Regions from separate parts of the Phytobacter sp. genome, predicted to be linked through region 2. Evidence: predicted binding sites of a transcription regulator. Region 2 holds the regulator's gene; the other holds the start of a gene.
The links. Region 2 encodes LexA, which represses DNA repair genes until DNA is damaged. Its sites were predicted from a motif close to TNCTGTATGTACATACAGNA; they were not measured.
Positions count from the first base shown of each region.

Region 1: AC5JPW_RS17685 (DinI-like family protein) is a predicted target of LexA. The motif match lies at 2,344-2,363, and genes of this name have one in related genera.

Region 1 covers NZ_JCACPZ010000007.1:50,725-58,747, forward strand. The annotation lists gene AC5JPW_RS17675 (MFS transporter) at 1-1,062, shown strand, start outside; gene AC5JPW_RS17680 (GNAT family N-acetyltransferase) at 1,315-1,800, opposite strand; gene AC5JPW_RS17685 (DinI-like family protein) at 2,061-2,306, opposite strand; gene AC5JPW_RS17690 (metal/formaldehyde-sensitive transcriptional repressor) at 2,819-3,094, shown strand; gene AC5JPW_RS17695 (S-(hydroxymethyl)glutathione dehydrogenase/class III alcohol dehydrogenase) at 3,126-4,244, shown strand; gene AC5JPW_RS17700 (methyl-accepting chemotaxis protein) at 4,393-6,090, shown strand; gene AC5JPW_RS17705 (membrane-bound PQQ-dependent dehydrogenase, glucose/quinate/shikimate family) at 6,154-8,023, opposite strand, start outside.
Region 2 covers NZ_JCACPZ010000004.1:1,997,422-2,005,444, reverse strand. The annotation lists gene ubiC (chorismate lyase) at 1-104, shown strand, start outside; gene ubiA (4-hydroxybenzoate octaprenyltransferase) at 117-986, shown strand; gene plsB (glycerol-3-phosphate 1-O-acyltransferase PlsB) at 1,066-3,486, opposite strand; gene AC5JPW_RS13515 (diacylglycerol kinase) at 3,616-3,984, shown strand; gene lexA (transcriptional repressor LexA) at 4,093-4,707, shown strand; gene AC5JPW_RS13505 (CsbD family protein) at 4,968-5,177, shown strand; gene zur (zinc uptake transcriptional repressor Zur) at 5,281-5,796, opposite strand; gene AC5JPW_RS13495 (conjugal transfer protein TraF) at 6,073-7,383, shown strand; gene dusA (tRNA dihydrouridine(20/20a) synthase DusA) at 7,467-8,023, shown strand, end outside.

The sequences.
Region 1 (8,023 bases), on a different contig from region 2:
TCGCTGGGCGATAGAAAAGGGCGGCAAAAAGTTCTGGCGACGGTGATCTTACTGACCTCCGGGGCGACCTTTGTAATGGGGTTGCTGCCGACTTATCATCAAATCGGCATTACAGCGACGGTACTGTTGGTGATCACCCGCCTGGTACAAGGTTTCGCCGCCGGTGGCGAGAGCTCCGGTGCAACCACCTATCTCGCAGAATATGCGCCTAATCACAAACGCGGATATTTCACCTGCTGGATCGATAACTTCGGTTTTATGGCCTTTGTAGCAGGGTCGGGGCTGGTATTTTTGCTTACCGCCACGCTCGGTGAAAGCACGATGAACGACTGGGGCTGGCGCATTCCGTTCCTGATTGCCGGCCCACTCGGTTGGGTTGGGCTTTATCTGCGAAAACACCTGGAAGATTCACCGGAGTTTCTGGCGGCACAGCAGCAAGGGAAAACCGATGCCACGCCACTGCGTTCAGCGGTCACCCGCGCCTGGGCGGCATTACTGTTCTGTGTGGGATTTGTGGTGATCAAGGCTGTTGGTCACTGGACGCTGCAAACCTTTATGCCGGGCTATCTTTCAACCGAACTGCACTATAGCAAACTGGATTCGTACGCCATCACCACGATTGGCCTGTTTTCGGTGGCGGTACTGGTGCCGTTTATGGGTTTCTTGTCTGATAAATTTGGCCGTAAACCACTCATGCTGGCAGGGTGTGCGGGCTTTATTCTGCTGAGTTACCCGGCAATGATGCTGATGGCGCAGGGCGATATGCTCTCTGCCGTACTGGCGATGGTGATGCTGGGCGCTTTTATTGCCGCGTTTGACGGGGCATGCAGTGCAGCTATGGCGGAGCTGTTTCCCACCAGCGTGCGCTACGGTGGATTGTCCATCGCCTATAACTTCGCTGTCGCGTTCTTCGGTGGGATTACGCCGTGGTTCTCCGTCTGGCTCATCACCTCGACGGGGGACAAATTCTCCCCGGCATATTACGTCATGGGAGCCGCATTGATCACTTTCCTGACCGTATTGCGCGCGCGTGAAACGGCCGGGCAGCCTCTTAAACGCTGATATTTTGCCCGGTAGTGCTGAGTCTGCCGGGTATTTTTAAGGTCGATAAGTGATCAAAAAGTGATCTCCTGATCGGTTTCATCGATCGATATATTATTTTTATTTGATTAATCCTTTCAATAGTATAGGATTTCCTCGTGTTCTGCTTAATTCGCCAACACCAGGCAGCAGAGCACGTTACCCTGGCGAGACTGTGCGTGGTCTTTCAGGTGGCTCAAGGATGACGTAACTATTCTTGCCGGGGTAACACCCTCAATCGGCACTTTTCCCGAGTACCTTATTCATATTAAACCCCGTGACCCGAAATCCACTGGCTTCATAAACGTGCCGGGCATGTTCATTGTCTCCCGCCACGCGAAGATGAATTTGTGTGAATCCGTCCTTCATTAGCCTTTCCTCAAGCGCGACCAATGCTTTACGCCCCAGGCCCTTATTACGGAACAGCGGGAAGAGATAAAACTCATTAATAAACACGGAATGCTGCAGGGTATTGGCTTTGTACCACAGGTAACCAATATGTAATTCGAGATTATCTTCAACATGCGTAATACACAGCAGCGTTTGCCCCGGCGTGTTTTCTGCCAGTGGAAAGCTGTTCTCTATTTCCTGCTCAGCCTGAAGGCGCGCATCGGCCTCAGTGAGCTGATAGTTCGTGACAATTTCAGCGGCATAATCTGGCACGAAATAGTCCACAAACCCTTCAAAGGTGGCAGAGGAGACGGGGGTAAAAGCGATCATACGACGTCCTGCGTAGGTTTTTTTTATTGTGGCATAGAACGTCTTGCGTGTTTGATGAACATTAAGGTGTTTGCTTACTTTAATGTGAAAAAAAGTGGGATGAATTTAGAAAACCTGGCTATCACCAGGGAGAATGGCTTTTAAAATAATGCAAAAGGTGAAGTGTCATAATAATGACCATTGCGATCATCATGACTGTTCTCCGTACTGATAGAGATATATGGGCGTACGAAATTGTCAGATACGTACGCCCATTCACATTACTCATCCATCGCCAGCCACATATCAGCTTCTTCAAACATCTCCTGTACCGCGCGGCTAATCTGTTCTTTCTCATGCTTGCTGGCATCGGTATTGATTGACGCCAGCGTCACCATCGGTTTCACACGCACGTCCGCGTCAGGAAAGATGCGCCCGATGCGTTTGCTCAATTCGGCTAAAATTAACTCTCTTGCCCCTGGCAAACCTTCAAAATTACGTTTGTCGTAAACGAGTTCCACGAACATTGTTGTCTCCTGACAATCACTTATGCAGGCGTATTTATACTGTAAATAATTACAGTGTCAATCTGAATACTGTAACGAACAGACGCTTATCGACATGTTTGGGACTGCGCAGGAGATAGCGGGGGAGCGTTAACGGGGCCTGGAAAATTCTTTCTTAATTTCATACACCGCCAGCGGGATGCTGACAATAAGCGCAGTGGTGACGATCGCCAGTACTGTAAGGAGCATATAATTCATGGCATTCAACCCGTTGCAACGTTCCACAAAGAGAAGGGTTATGAGGCCTAACCCTGATTTGTTACATCGATCAAAAGTGTGGAATTGATCGTTACTGACAACAAGTATAAGACAACATCCCCATGACACCCGCGTTACGTGCACATTACGCCGGGATGACGCAGCCCTGGTGTAGTGCTTTCTGACCTCAAAACCCTGCTGATGAGACCGCAAGGTTTTACAAGGTTATAGAAATACTGTTACCATACCCCCCTATAGTATCAAGGGGAGCAAAAATGCCACATTCACCTGAAGATAAAAAACGTATTCTTACCCGCGTTCGTCGCATTCGTGGGCAGGTCGATGCGCTGGAAAGGGCGCTGGAAAATGGCGAGCCTTGCATCGCTATTTTGCAGCAGATCGCCGCCGTTCGTGGCGCGTCTAACGGTCTGATGGGGGAGATGGTCGAAATTCACCTAAAAGATGAACTGGTCGCGGGCGAGACGACGCCCGATCAGCGTGCACTACGCATGGCAGAAGTCGGTCATCTTTTGCGCTCTTATCTAAAATAAAACTAACGTACACATAAAAAGGAAACGTCTGATGAAATCACGTGCTGCAGTGGCTTTCGGGCCGGGCCAACCGCTCAAGATTGTTGAGATCGATGTCGCACCACCGAAGAAAGGCGAAGTCCTGGTTCGCATCACCCATACCGGTGTGTGCCATACCGATGCCTTTACGCTGTCCGGTGATGACCCGGAAGGTGTATTCCCGGCAGTGCTCGGCCACGAAGGCGGCGGAGTGGTGGTTGAAGTTGGCGAAGGCGTCACCAGTCTGAGTGTTGGCGATCATGTTATCCCGCTGTACACCGCAGAATGTCGTGAATGCAAGTTCTGTAAATCCGGTAAAACCAACCTCTGCCAGGCCGTTCGCGCTACCCAGGGTAAAGGTCTGATGCCGGACGGCACCACCCGTTTCTCTTACAATGGCGAACCTATTTACCACTACATGGGCACCAGCACCTTTAGTGAATACACAGTGGTTGCGGAAATTTCGCTGGCGAAAGTAAACCCGCAAGCACCGCTGGATAAAGTCTGCCTGCTGGGCTGCGGCGTGACCACCGGTATTGGTGCGGTTCACAACACCGCCAAAGTGAAAGAGGGTGACACGGTTGCCGTGTTCGGACTCGGTGGTATCGGTCTGGCCGTTATCCAGGGCGCGGTACAGGCAAAAGCGGGCCGTATTATCGCTGTCGACACCAACCCGGAGAAATTCAAACTGGCGGGTGAGATGGGCGCGACCGATTTCGTGAATCCGAAAGATTACGAAAAACCGGTTCAGGACGTGATTGTCGAACTGACCGACGGTGGTGTGGACTTTAGCTTCGAGTGCATCGGTAACGTGAACGTGATGCGTGCTGCGCTTGAGTGCTGCCACAAAGGTTGGGGTGAGAGTGTGATCATTGGCGTAGCAGGTGCAGGTCAAGAGATCAAAACCCGTCCGTTCCAACTGGTCACTGGTCGCGTATGGCGTGGTTCTGCTTTCGGCGGCGTAAAAGGCCGCACCCAGTTGCCAGGCATGGTGGAAGATGCGATGGCGGGCAAAATCGACCTTGACCCGTTCATTACACACCGTTTACCCCTTGATCAGATCAACGAAGCATTTGACCTGATGCACGAAGGAAAATCTATTCGAACCGTTATCCACTTCGGCGATAACTGATTCAACCGCCAGCGGTTTTACCGCTGGCGTATCAATGTTCCAATCTGTGACCTGCCTGACGTTTTTCCCTGTAACAAAACTCCCACAATTGCCGATACCGATCTTACAGGCGTGTTTTACGCTTCTTACTACAAGAGAGTCGATAGCCATGGATAAAACAGCAGCGATGCTCAGGACGCAAGGCATTGGATTTATGCACAATATTCGGTTGGTTCCCCTGTTTGCAGCAATTTTAAGCGGTATTTTATTGTTGTTTGCGTTGAGTTCAGGGTTGGCTGGGTACTTTCTAATCCAGGCGGATACGGATCAGCAGGATCTGACGCAGGAAATGCAAGTTCGTATGGGATTGTCTAACAGTTCCAACAACTTGCGCATTGCACGTATTAGTTTGATCCATGCCGGCGCGGCTAGCCGTATTGCCGAAATGGAAGAGATGAAAAAGAACATCGCTGATGCAGAAAAACGCATCGATCAGTCAAAGCAGGGTTTTAAAGATTATATGGACCGTGCAGTGAAAACGCCGGAAGACACGGCGCTGGATGCTGAACTGACCACCCGCTTTAATGCGTACATCGACGGCATGCAACCAATGCTCAAATATGCCAAAAACGGCATGTTTGAAGCCATTATCAACCATGAAAACGAACAGTCTCGCGTTCAGGATGCCTCCTATAACGAAGTCCTGCTGAAAGCGATCAAGATTCGTACCGACCGTGCAAACCAACTGAGTTCTGATGCTCATGCGCGTACACAGCTTGGTTTAATCTTTATGGTGATTGCATTTGCTGTCGCTCTGGTGCTCACGCTCATTACCTTTATGGTCTTGCGCCGTGTGGTCATCAATCCGTTGCAGCGTGCCGCGCAGCGTATTGAGAAAATTGCCGCAGGGGATTTGACCGTTGCTGAAGAGCCCGCAGGCCGTAGTGAAATCGGTCGCCTGACGCAGGACCTGCAGGTTATGCAGCAGTCTCTGGTGAAAACCGTTTCTACCGTGCGCGACGGTGCTGATGAAATTTATCGTGGCACCAGTGAGATTTCTGCGGGTAACACAGATCTCTCTTCTCGTACTGAACAGCAGGCTGCCGCGATTGAGCAGACTGCCGCCAGCATGGAACAACTGACCGCGACCGTGAAACAGAATGCCGACAATGCACACCATGCGAGCAGCCTGGCCCGCGATGCGTCCGGTAAGGCTGTGAAAGGTGGCGAGATTGTTGACGGTGTGGTTCAGACAATGAACAACATCTCCACCAGCTCGAAGAAAATCTCTGAAATCACCGCAGTTATTAATAGCATTGCCTTCCAGACCAATATTCTGGCACTGAACGCCGCGGTGGAAGCAGCACGTGCGGGTGAGCAGGGCCGTGGTTTTGCTGTCGTGGCGAGTGAAGTGCGTAACCTGGCGAGCCGTAGTGGCCAGGCAGCGAAAGAGATTGAAGCGCTGATCAGCGAGTCTGTTAACCTGATTGGTAAAGGATCTAATGAAGTGGTCGCAGCAGGTGAAACCATGGATGAGATCGTGACCGCCGTTAAACGCGTCACCGATATCATGCTGGAAATCGCGGCCGCGTCTGATGAGCAGAGTAAAGGCATCACTCAGGTCAGCCAGGCTATTACTGAGATGGACAATGTGACACAGCAGAACGCCTCGCTGGTTGAAGAAGCTACCGCTGCGGCCAGTTCGCTGGAAGAGCAGGCGGCACGCCTCACCGAAGCGGTAGGCACATTCCGCGTCAATGCCTCCAGCGCGCAGCGTATCGAGCGTTCACCTTCAGCCCCAACCAAAACCTTTACGCCACAGCGCCCGGCAACGGCAGGCGGCGGTGATAATTGGGAAACGTTCTGATTCGTCACACATGACCAACAAAAAAGGGCCTTTCGGCCCTTTTTCTTCATTTGTAACTATCCGTCACTTCTTATCCGGTAATGCATACGCAATCACGTAATCACCACGGTCTGGGGACTGACGTGCGCCACCTGCGTTGATGATAATGTACTGCTTGCCGGTTTTCGGTGACACATAGGTCATCGGGCCAGACTGGCTGCCGACTGGCAGACGGTCTTTCCAGATTTCTTTACCGGTGGCGGTATCAAACGCGCGCAGGTAGAAATCCTGGGTGCCGGCGAAGAACAACAGACCAGATTGGGTGGAAAGTGATGCGCCGAGTGTCGGCATACCAATCGGAATCGGCATGTGCATACGAATGCCCATTGGACCGGTGTCTTGCACGGTACCCACCGGCACCTGCCAGACCATTTTCCCACTAGTCAGATCGATAGCAGACATCGTTCCGAACGGCGGTTTCTGGCATGGAATGCCCATCGGCGACAGGAAACGCTCGCGCATGGCACCAAACGGTGTGCCATCCATTGGGACGATACCCATCTCGATACCACTGGCGTTTTTGGCCACGTTGGCACGCGGAACCATATAGTTCGCCAGACCCAGACGCATGTCGTTCACAAACATCAGGTTATTGGTTGGATCAACGGAGACGCTTCCCCAGTTCATACCGCCCAGCGAGCCCGGGAACTGCAATGCACGGTCAAGACCCGGAGGCGTATACACGCCCTGGTGACGCATCCCTTTAAAGGCGATACGGCAAACCAGCAGGTCGATTGGCGTCGCGCCCCACATATCCGACTCTTTCAGCGTTTCGTTGCCGATCATCGGCATGCCAACGGAGTAAGGCTGGGTAGGGGAGTAACGCTCGCCTTTAATATCACCCGCCGGAACCGGGCGCTCTTCGACCTTCGCTACCGGCTCGCCTGTTTCTCGGTTTAGCATAAAGATCATGCCCTGCTTGCTGGTCTGAACCAGAACCGGCGTGGTGCCGCCTTTACCGTTTGGCAGGTCGTACAGCAGCGGTTGCGAAGGTAAGTCAAAGTCCCACAAATCGTGGTGGGTGGTCTGGAAGTGCCAGCGCACATCGCCCGTTGTCGCATCGACTGCAACGATAGAAGAGCTGTATTTATCGTCCAGTGCAGTACGTTCACCCGCATAGAAGTCAGGGGTCGCGTTACCGGTTGGCAGGTAAATCAGGTTCAGTTTGGCGTCATAAGACATCGCGGACCACACGTTAGGCGTGCCGCGCGTGTAAGTTTGTCCTTCCGGTGGCAGGCCTTTGAGATCAGGATTGCCCGGGTCCCACGCCCACGCCAGTTTCCCGGTGTGTACATCGTAAGCACGTACGACCCCCGGAGGCTCGCCGGTGGAGAAGTTATCCGCCACGCGGCCACCGACCACTACCACATTCCCTGCAACAAGCGGAGTCGAGGTTTGCTGGTAGTAGCCCGGTTTGATGTCGCCCATGCCCACGCCCAGATCAACGGTACCGTTGTCACCGAAATCGGCACACAGCTGACCATTATCGGCATTGATGGCAATCAGACGTGCATCGGTGGTCGGCAGGAACAAACGGCGCGGGCAGGCGGCAGGCTGTACGTCAGCGACAGGCGTAGTGACAGCCTGGCTCTCTTCGTAATAGCCGAGGCCACGGCAACGTTGCCAGTTAGGCGCGGTTGCTTTCGCATCGTAACGCCATTTCTCTTTACCGGAATCAACATCCAGTGCCAGCACTTTGCTGTAAGGGGTACAGACGTAAAGCGTGTCGCCAATTTGCAGCGGAGTGTTCTGGTCTTCAGCACCGGAACCGTTGCTCTGCGGGATATCTCCCGTGTGTGCAACCCAGGCAACCTGAAGCTGATTGATGTTGTCTTTATTGATCTGATCAAGTGCGGCAAAACGATCGCCGTGAGTGGTATTGCCCCAGTGCTTC
Region 2 (8,023 bases):
TCGGTCAGGTCGAGTCGCTATGGGGACGTCGTTCTCGTTTGCGTCTGGGCGGAAAGCCGCTTCTGTTGACCGAACTGTTTTTGCCTGCATCACCGTTGTATTAAGAGGAAAGAAGAATGGAGTGGAGTCTCACGCAGAATAAGCTGCTGGCCTTTCACCGACTCATGCGAACGGATAAGCCCATTGGCGCATTGCTGCTGCTCTGGCCGACTCTTTGGGCGCTGTGGGTCGCGACACCGGGCGTACCGCCGCTATGGATCCTGCTGGTCTTCGTGGCCGGTGTCTGGCTGATGCGTGCAGCAGGGTGTGTGGTCAACGACTACGCTGACCGCAAGTTTGACGGGCATGTTAAGCGTACAGCGAACCGCCCGCTGCCAAGTGGCGCCGTGACGGAAAATGAAGCGCGGGTCCTGTTTGTAGTTCTGGTCCTGCTGGCGTTTGTGCTGGTGTTGACGCTCAATACCATGACTATCCTGCTCTCGGTTGCCGCCCTGGCGCTGGCCTGGGTTTATCCCTTCATGAAGCGCTATACCCATCTGCCGCAGGTGGTGCTGGGGGCAGCGTTTGGCTGGTCAATTCCGATGGCCTTTGCGGCCGTGAGCGAATCCGTTCCGTTAAGCTGCTGGATGTTGTTCCTCGCCAACATTCTGTGGGCCGTCGCCTATGACACCCAGTATGCAATGGTTGACCGGGACGATGACCTGAAAATCGGTATCAAATCGACGGCAATTCTGTTTGGTCGTCAGGACAAGCTGATCATTGGCATTTTGCAGATTGCCGTGCTGGCGTTGATGGCGTTTGTCGGCAAACTTAACGGCCTGGGCTGGCATTTTTACTGGGCGGTGCTGGTGGCGGGCGCGCTCTTTGTCTATCAGCAAAAGCTGATTGCCGGGCGCGATCGTGATGCCTGCTTTAAAGCTTTTATGAACAATAACTATGTGGGGCTGGTGCTGTTTTTAGGGCTGGCTTCAAGCTACTGGATATAAAAGCAAAAAGGCAACGTAAGTTGCCTTTTTTAGTGTTTGTTCCCTCTCCCCGTGGGAGAGGGCATCAGACCGCAAACCCTTACTCGCTCTGCGTTGCACTCTCAATCGTCAAACGCACATCCGACGTAATCAACTCTGCCAGCAACTGATAAATCGCCAGTGTCTGCGCGGGTTCCGCATCGCCCGTATCACTGATAAAGCCTTCATCACGCAGGGTCAGCACCAGGGTACTGAACACCGCTTTGTCGAAGAATTCCGGTGCGTTAATGCCGTGCAGAACGGAGAGACGCTGAGCCAGCGTGCGGCTCTCTTTCTCGAGCGTGCTGCGGTTGAACGACGGGTTCGCGCTAAGCAGCCAGAAGGTAATGGCATAACGTTGCAGCGTTTCACGTGCACCTGCCGCCAGCAGTTGCAGGGTGCGGGAATGGGCCGGGTTGATGTTCAACTGCCCGTCTTTGATGGTCACCAGGCCCTGGCGCAGCATCTCCTGAGCCAGGCTATCCAGCACGCCCGCCAGTTCCTCTTTCTCCCACCGCAGGAACAGCTCTGCTTTCAGCATCGGGTAGAGCAGCTCAACATGGCGCAGCATCTCGTCCTGAGAAATATGACGATGCTGAGTGATGATGGCGGCCATCAGCGACGGCAGCATCAACATATGGGCGATGTTGTTGCGGTAGTAGGTCATCAGTACAGCCTGCTCGCGCGGCAGAATGATGATGTCGCCGATGGTGTCTTTCTCTACCTCGAACTTGTTCATCTGCAATGCGTGCGCGATAAGCTCAGCGGCGCTGGCAGTCGGCACCGTAGAGTCATCAGCGTAAGGCACGTTACGCATCAGGTTCAGGTAGCAATCCAGCTGTTCCGTAAGTTGTTCACGGGTCAGCGAACGCTGGCGTGAAGCGAGCAGAGCGGTACAGCACAGGTTCATGGCGTTTGCCGCCCCTGCGTTGTTAATGCGCACCATCAGGTCAGCCGCGATAGCATTGACCGCCGGCGTCAGCCAGGCCGGGCGCACGGCTTCGATAGGATCGATAGACTCGCGCCATTCCGGCACGCGCTGGTTAAGGTAGTTCGTCAGCGAAATAGGTTCGCCGAAGTTCACGTAACCCTGACCGAGGTTACGTAGCTTGCTTAAGCCACGCACCATCTGCATAAAGCCTTCTTTCTCTTTCGTCGCCCCACGCAGCTCTTTAGCGTAGGTACCGACTTCCATCACGTGCTCATAGCCAATGTAGATTGGCACCAGCGTGATCGGACGGGTGCCGCCGCGCAGCATCGCCTGGATGGTCATCGACAGGGTACCTGTTTTCGGATCCAGCAGACGGCCAGTACGTGAGCGCCCACCCTCGACAAAGTACTCAACCGAATAGCCGCGCTGGAACAGCTCGCCCAGATATTCGCGGAACACGGTGGAATAGAGCTTGTTGCCTTTGAAAGAGCGGCGAATGAAGAACGCGCCCAGACGGCGGAAAATCGGACCTGCTGGCCAGAAGTTCAGGTTGATACCGGCGGCGATATGCGGTGGCACCAGTCCCTGGTGATACAGCACGTAAGAGAGCAGCAGGTAGTCCATATGACTGCGGTGGCAGGGCACATAGACAATTTCATGGCCGTCATGAGCCAACTGGCGCACGCGCTCGGCGTTGTGCACGTTGATGCCCTGATACAGGCGGTTCCAGGTAAAGCTCAGAATACGGTCGGAGAGACGGATCATCTCGTAAGAGAAGTTCGCCGCAATCTCTTCCATCAGGGCAATCGCGTTTTGCTGCGCCTTGTCATGGGAGATTTTTTTGCTGCGTGCTTCGTCTTCAACAGCGCGGGCAATCGCTTTGGACGCCAGTAGCTTGTTAAACAAGTCCTGACGGGCAGGCAGACGCGGACCGACCGCCGCAAGACGCTGGCGGGCAAAGTGCATGCGTGCAACTCGCGCCAATTTCTGGGCGATAATTTTATCCGTACCATGCTCAGTGGCCATGCGGCGCAGTGAGACCGGCGGAGAGAAACGCACAAAGCTGTCGCGCCCGAGCCAGGAGATCGCAAAGAATTTCTGAATGCCGTTAAGCATACGCAGCGGCGGATTCATCTCGCCTTTCTCGCGACCCGGCGAACGACCGAACATCATCGAAACCGGCACCATTTGCACATCCAGGTCAGGATGGCTGCGATGCAGGTCGAGATAATCATGGAACAGCTTGATGGACTCTTCTTTCGGTGTATACCAGGTAAATACGCGTGGTCCACCGTGAATGAAGATATACCGCGGCAACTCCACGCCGTCGATCTCAAGCGGCTCCAGCGGGTCGGGCAAGTCGTGTGCCAGACATTGAGCGCGTAACGTGAGTAAGTCAGCCTTCGAGTTATAAGGCAAAACGTACATAATAGGGCGTGAGGTATCGAGCCCCAGTTCCTGTGCGGGTTCCGCAGGGATAGACTTACTTTTTACCAGCACGCTTAATGGTAAATTAAGTAATTTGTAGTAAATTCGTGGCCAGCCGGACATAAACGATGTAAAGCCTCTGGTTAATAATGCCAATGCGCCGCAAGAATATCAGAAAGCGCGCACAAATTCTTTTGTACCTCTATAACCTTACATAGAGATTGATGCTCATTACATAAAAAGGTTCTTTTAATGGCCAATAACACCACTGGCATTACCCGCATCATTAAAGCGGCCGGTTATTCATGGAAAGGCGTCCGCGCAGCCTGGATAAACGAAGCTGCCTTTCGTCAGGAGTCCGTTGCGGTCATTCTGGCAATTATTATCGCTTGTTTCCTTGATGTCGACGCCATCACCCGCGTATTGCTGATCGGTTCGGTGGCACTGGTCATGATCGTTGAAATTCTTAACAGCGCGATTGAAGCGGTCGTTGACCGGATTGGTTCGGAATTGCATGAGTTGTCCGGGCGCGCGAAGGACATGGGCTCAGCGGCGGTACTGATGACCATTCTGGTTGCACTCTTTACCTGGGTTTCACTGTTGTGGGGCCATTTTCGATAAGCCTTCCAGAATTGCGCTAACTGCTGGTTTTTTGCGTAATTTTGGTTTCAAAATCGCCTTTAGCTGTATATACTCACAGCATAACTGTATATACACCCAGGGGGCGGAATGAAAGCATTAACGGCCAGGCAGCAAGAGGTGTTCGATCTCATTCGTGATCGAATCAACCAAACGGGCATGCCGCCGACGCGTGCGGAGATCGCGCAACAGTTGGGGTTCCGTTCCCCAAACGCAGCTGAAGAGCACCTGAAAGCGTTAGCGCGTAAAGGTGTACTTGAGATTGTTTCTGGTGCGTCCCGCGGCATTCGTTTGCTGTTGGACGTCGCAGAAGACAATGGTTTGCCGCTGGTTGGGCGTGTAGCGGCAGGTGAGCCGTTGTTGGCGCAGCAGCATATCGAAGGTCACTATCAGGTTGATCCGTCCTTGTTCAAGCCAAATGCCGATTTCCTGCTGCGCGTTAGCGGCATGTCAATGAAAGACATTGGTATTATGGATGGCGATCTGCTGGCAGTGCATAAAACTCAGGATGTGCGTAACGGCCAGGTGGTTGTTGCACGTATTGATGATGAAGTCACCGTCAAACGACTGAAAAAACAAGGTAATACCGTTCAGTTACTGCCTGAAAACAGCGAATTTTCCCCGATTGTTGTGAATCTGCGCGAGCAGAACTTTACGATTGAAGGTCTGGCTGTTGGTGTGATTCGCAACGGTGAGTGGTTGTAATTCCTCTTCATAACCGTGGTTCAGCGTCCCGCTGCCACGGTTTTGTTTTATAAAACAAAATCTTAAATAACCTTCATCCTCAGCGCCTCTCCCAATCTGTTCGATTTACCTTCTTATAATTGTCTTTTGAATGGTTAAAAATTCCGAATAAATCCTCTGCAGTATGATCCCTGACTACAATTATTCTCACGTTCAGGATATTCAGAACGTAACGACGGACGATGATTCGCTATTCACAACCGAACGATGAGGACATGACTATGAATAAAGACGAAATCGGCGGTAACTGGAAACAGTTCAAAGGTAAAGCGAAAGAGAAGTGGGGGAAACTCACTGATGATGACATGACCGTCATCGAGGGTAAACGTGACCAACTGGTAGGTAAAATTCAGGAAAGATACGGCTACGCAAAAGATCAGGCGGAAAAAGAAGTTGTTGACTGGGAAACCCGCAACGAATACCGCTGGTAGCCTTCAAACCCTCTGAATATGCATTGAAGTGACTACCCTGCCCGACGGTACATGGACGTACCACCCTCTTAACACAACGAATTGAATGCACTCTCAACCGCCACTAGCGCGGTTTTTTCTTAACCAGAATCGAGTGATCGTGGTGACATTCGCCCTGGTGACGACAAGCTTCCACTTCCGCACATTTGGAACACAGACCATGTGCTTCAATGACATTATGGCGTAAGGCAAATCCTAATTTTGCAGCCAGTGAATGCATAATATCTTCCACCCCTTCCGCTTGTTCTTCTTTCACGACGCCGCAGCGATCGCAAATAAACATGGCCGATGTATGAGTTGGCTGATCAAAAAGATGGCACAACACATAGCTGTTAGTAGACTCCACTTTGTGCACAAACCCCTGCTCCAGCAGGAAGTCCAGCGCACGATAAACGGTGGGTGGTTTTGCCTGGGGTTCACTCTCGCGCAGCAGGTCCAGCAAGTCGTAGGCACTGATTGCCCCTTCCTGCAAACTCATTAACCGCAGAACCTCGAGGCGCTGAGGAGTCAGGCGCACATTGCGCTGCACGCACAGTTTTTCGGCCTGCGCTAGCATCTCTTGCGAAGTGGTCTTTTCCATTGTCGTCCTCTCATTTCCCGGCGGCATAATCTCTCACTTTACCATGTTCTGCTCTAAACGCCGAGATCGCGCGCAGATGCCGCTCACTTTCACATTCGCGGTACGTCTTCTATAAATAATGAAGGTCATTTCTTATAACTATAAATTTCTGCCGACTTTTGCGTATTTGGCAGAAATAGCCATTTTTCCAATGTTATTCGCAGCAATAGAGCATTCCCGTTGATGTAAAAAAGAACGGGGCATAGAAAAACTCATCTGACTACGAGACACATAATTGTGAAAAACAAACTCAAACTTTCAGTGGTCGCTATCGCTGTCTCCTTTTGCGTGGCAAATCAAGCGGGGGCAGCCAATACCTGGGCGGAGGCACGTAGTGATGCTATGGGTGGTACCGGCGTCGCTTCGGCAAGTTATGGCAGTGGGGCGCTGATCAACCCTGCGCTTCTGGCAAAAGCAAAACCTGATGATTCTGTCACCGTCATCTTGCCGAGTATCGGTGTGCAGGTGACTGACAAAGACGATCTGCGTAACGAGATTGACGATATCAACGACAAAATCGACGGTTATAAAGATTTTGTCGATAACCTGACACCCGCACAGGTGCTGTTGAATCCTGCTGCGGTTGTTGATGAATTCCAGAATGCTGCCGGGGATCTGGCGGATGAACTGCAATTCCTTAAAGGCAAAACGGCGCAGGCAAAAGCCAGTGCGGGTATTGCGGTCAGCATTCCAACCGATGTGGTTTCCATGGCCTTTGTGACCAAAGCGCATGCTCATGCACGCGTCAGCACATCGGTTGATCAAAACGATATTAATTACCTGCGTGGTATCCAGAGGAGTGATACCACTGCGCTGACAGAGGCAGGCAGTGCCGCACTGTTAGGCAGCGATGAGATTACACGTCATCTGAATTCAACCGCTTCCGGGCGCGCGGCGATTGTCTGGGATTACGGTATTGCCCTTGCGCATCAGTTCGACGTGGGAGGCATACCGCTGTCGGTTGGCGTGACACCTAAACTGCAAAAAACCTGGGTCTACAATTACACGACCTCCATTTATGATTACAACAGTGATGACTGGAACAACGATCGCTATCGTACCGATGACTCCGGTTTCAACGTAGACGTCGGCCTGGCAGCAGATCTGACCGAAAACATCACCGTAGGCTTGACCGGCCAAAACCTGGTCTCACGTAATATCGATACCAAAGATATCCGTATCGAAAACGGCATGACGGGTGAAGTCAGAAACTACAAAGACACCTATCAGATAAGCCCACTTGTCACTGCAGGGGTCGCCTGGCAGAACGAACTGCTGACCCTGAGTGCCGATGGCGACCTGACGGAAACCAAAGGCTTTAAGAGCGAAAAAAATTCCCAATACGTTGGAGTGGGTGCCGAAGTTCGTCCGCTTAGCTGGCTGGCTGTTCGTGCGGGTTACCGTGCGGATGTCAAAGGGGATGACAAAAATGTCTTCACAGGCGGTGTCGGTTTCGCACCGTTCAATAAAGTACATGTCGACCTGATGGGTCTTGTGGGCGAGGACCAAACCTGGGGTGCAGGCGCACAGCTTAGCGTGACGTTCTGATCCCTCACCGGAGGCCTCGCGCCTCCGGTTTTTCTTTGTGCTATAGTAGCGCCCCATTTTTCCGTAAAGCTTATTTATTCGCCATGTCGCCAGAAATTCAGCCCGCTGCTTACCCTGCCCACCGCTTTTCCATCGCGCCGATGCTCGACTGGACGGACAGGCATTGCCGTTACTTCCTGCGCCAGCTTTCCCGCCATACGCTGCTCTACACCGAAATGGTGACGACAGGGGCCATTATTCACGGTAAGGGTGACTATCTGGCCTACAGCGAAGAAGAGCATCCGGTGGCATTACAGCTTGGTGGCAGCGACCCTGCTGCGCTGGCGCAGTGTGCAAAACTGGCTGAACAACGCGGTTATGATGAGATTAACCTGAACGTAGGTTGCCCGTCCGATCGCGTGCAGAACGGCATGTTCGGTGCCTGCCTGATGGGCAATGCGCAACTGGTCGCGGACTGCATCAAAGCGATGCGCGATGTGGTGTCGATTCCGGTGACAGTGAAAACCCGTATCGGGATTGACGATCAGGACAGCTACGAATTCCTCTGCGATTTCATCAATACGGTGTCGGGCAAAGGCGAATGTGAGATGTTTATCATCCATGCGCGTAAAGCCTGGCTGTCCGGCCTGAGTCCGAAAGA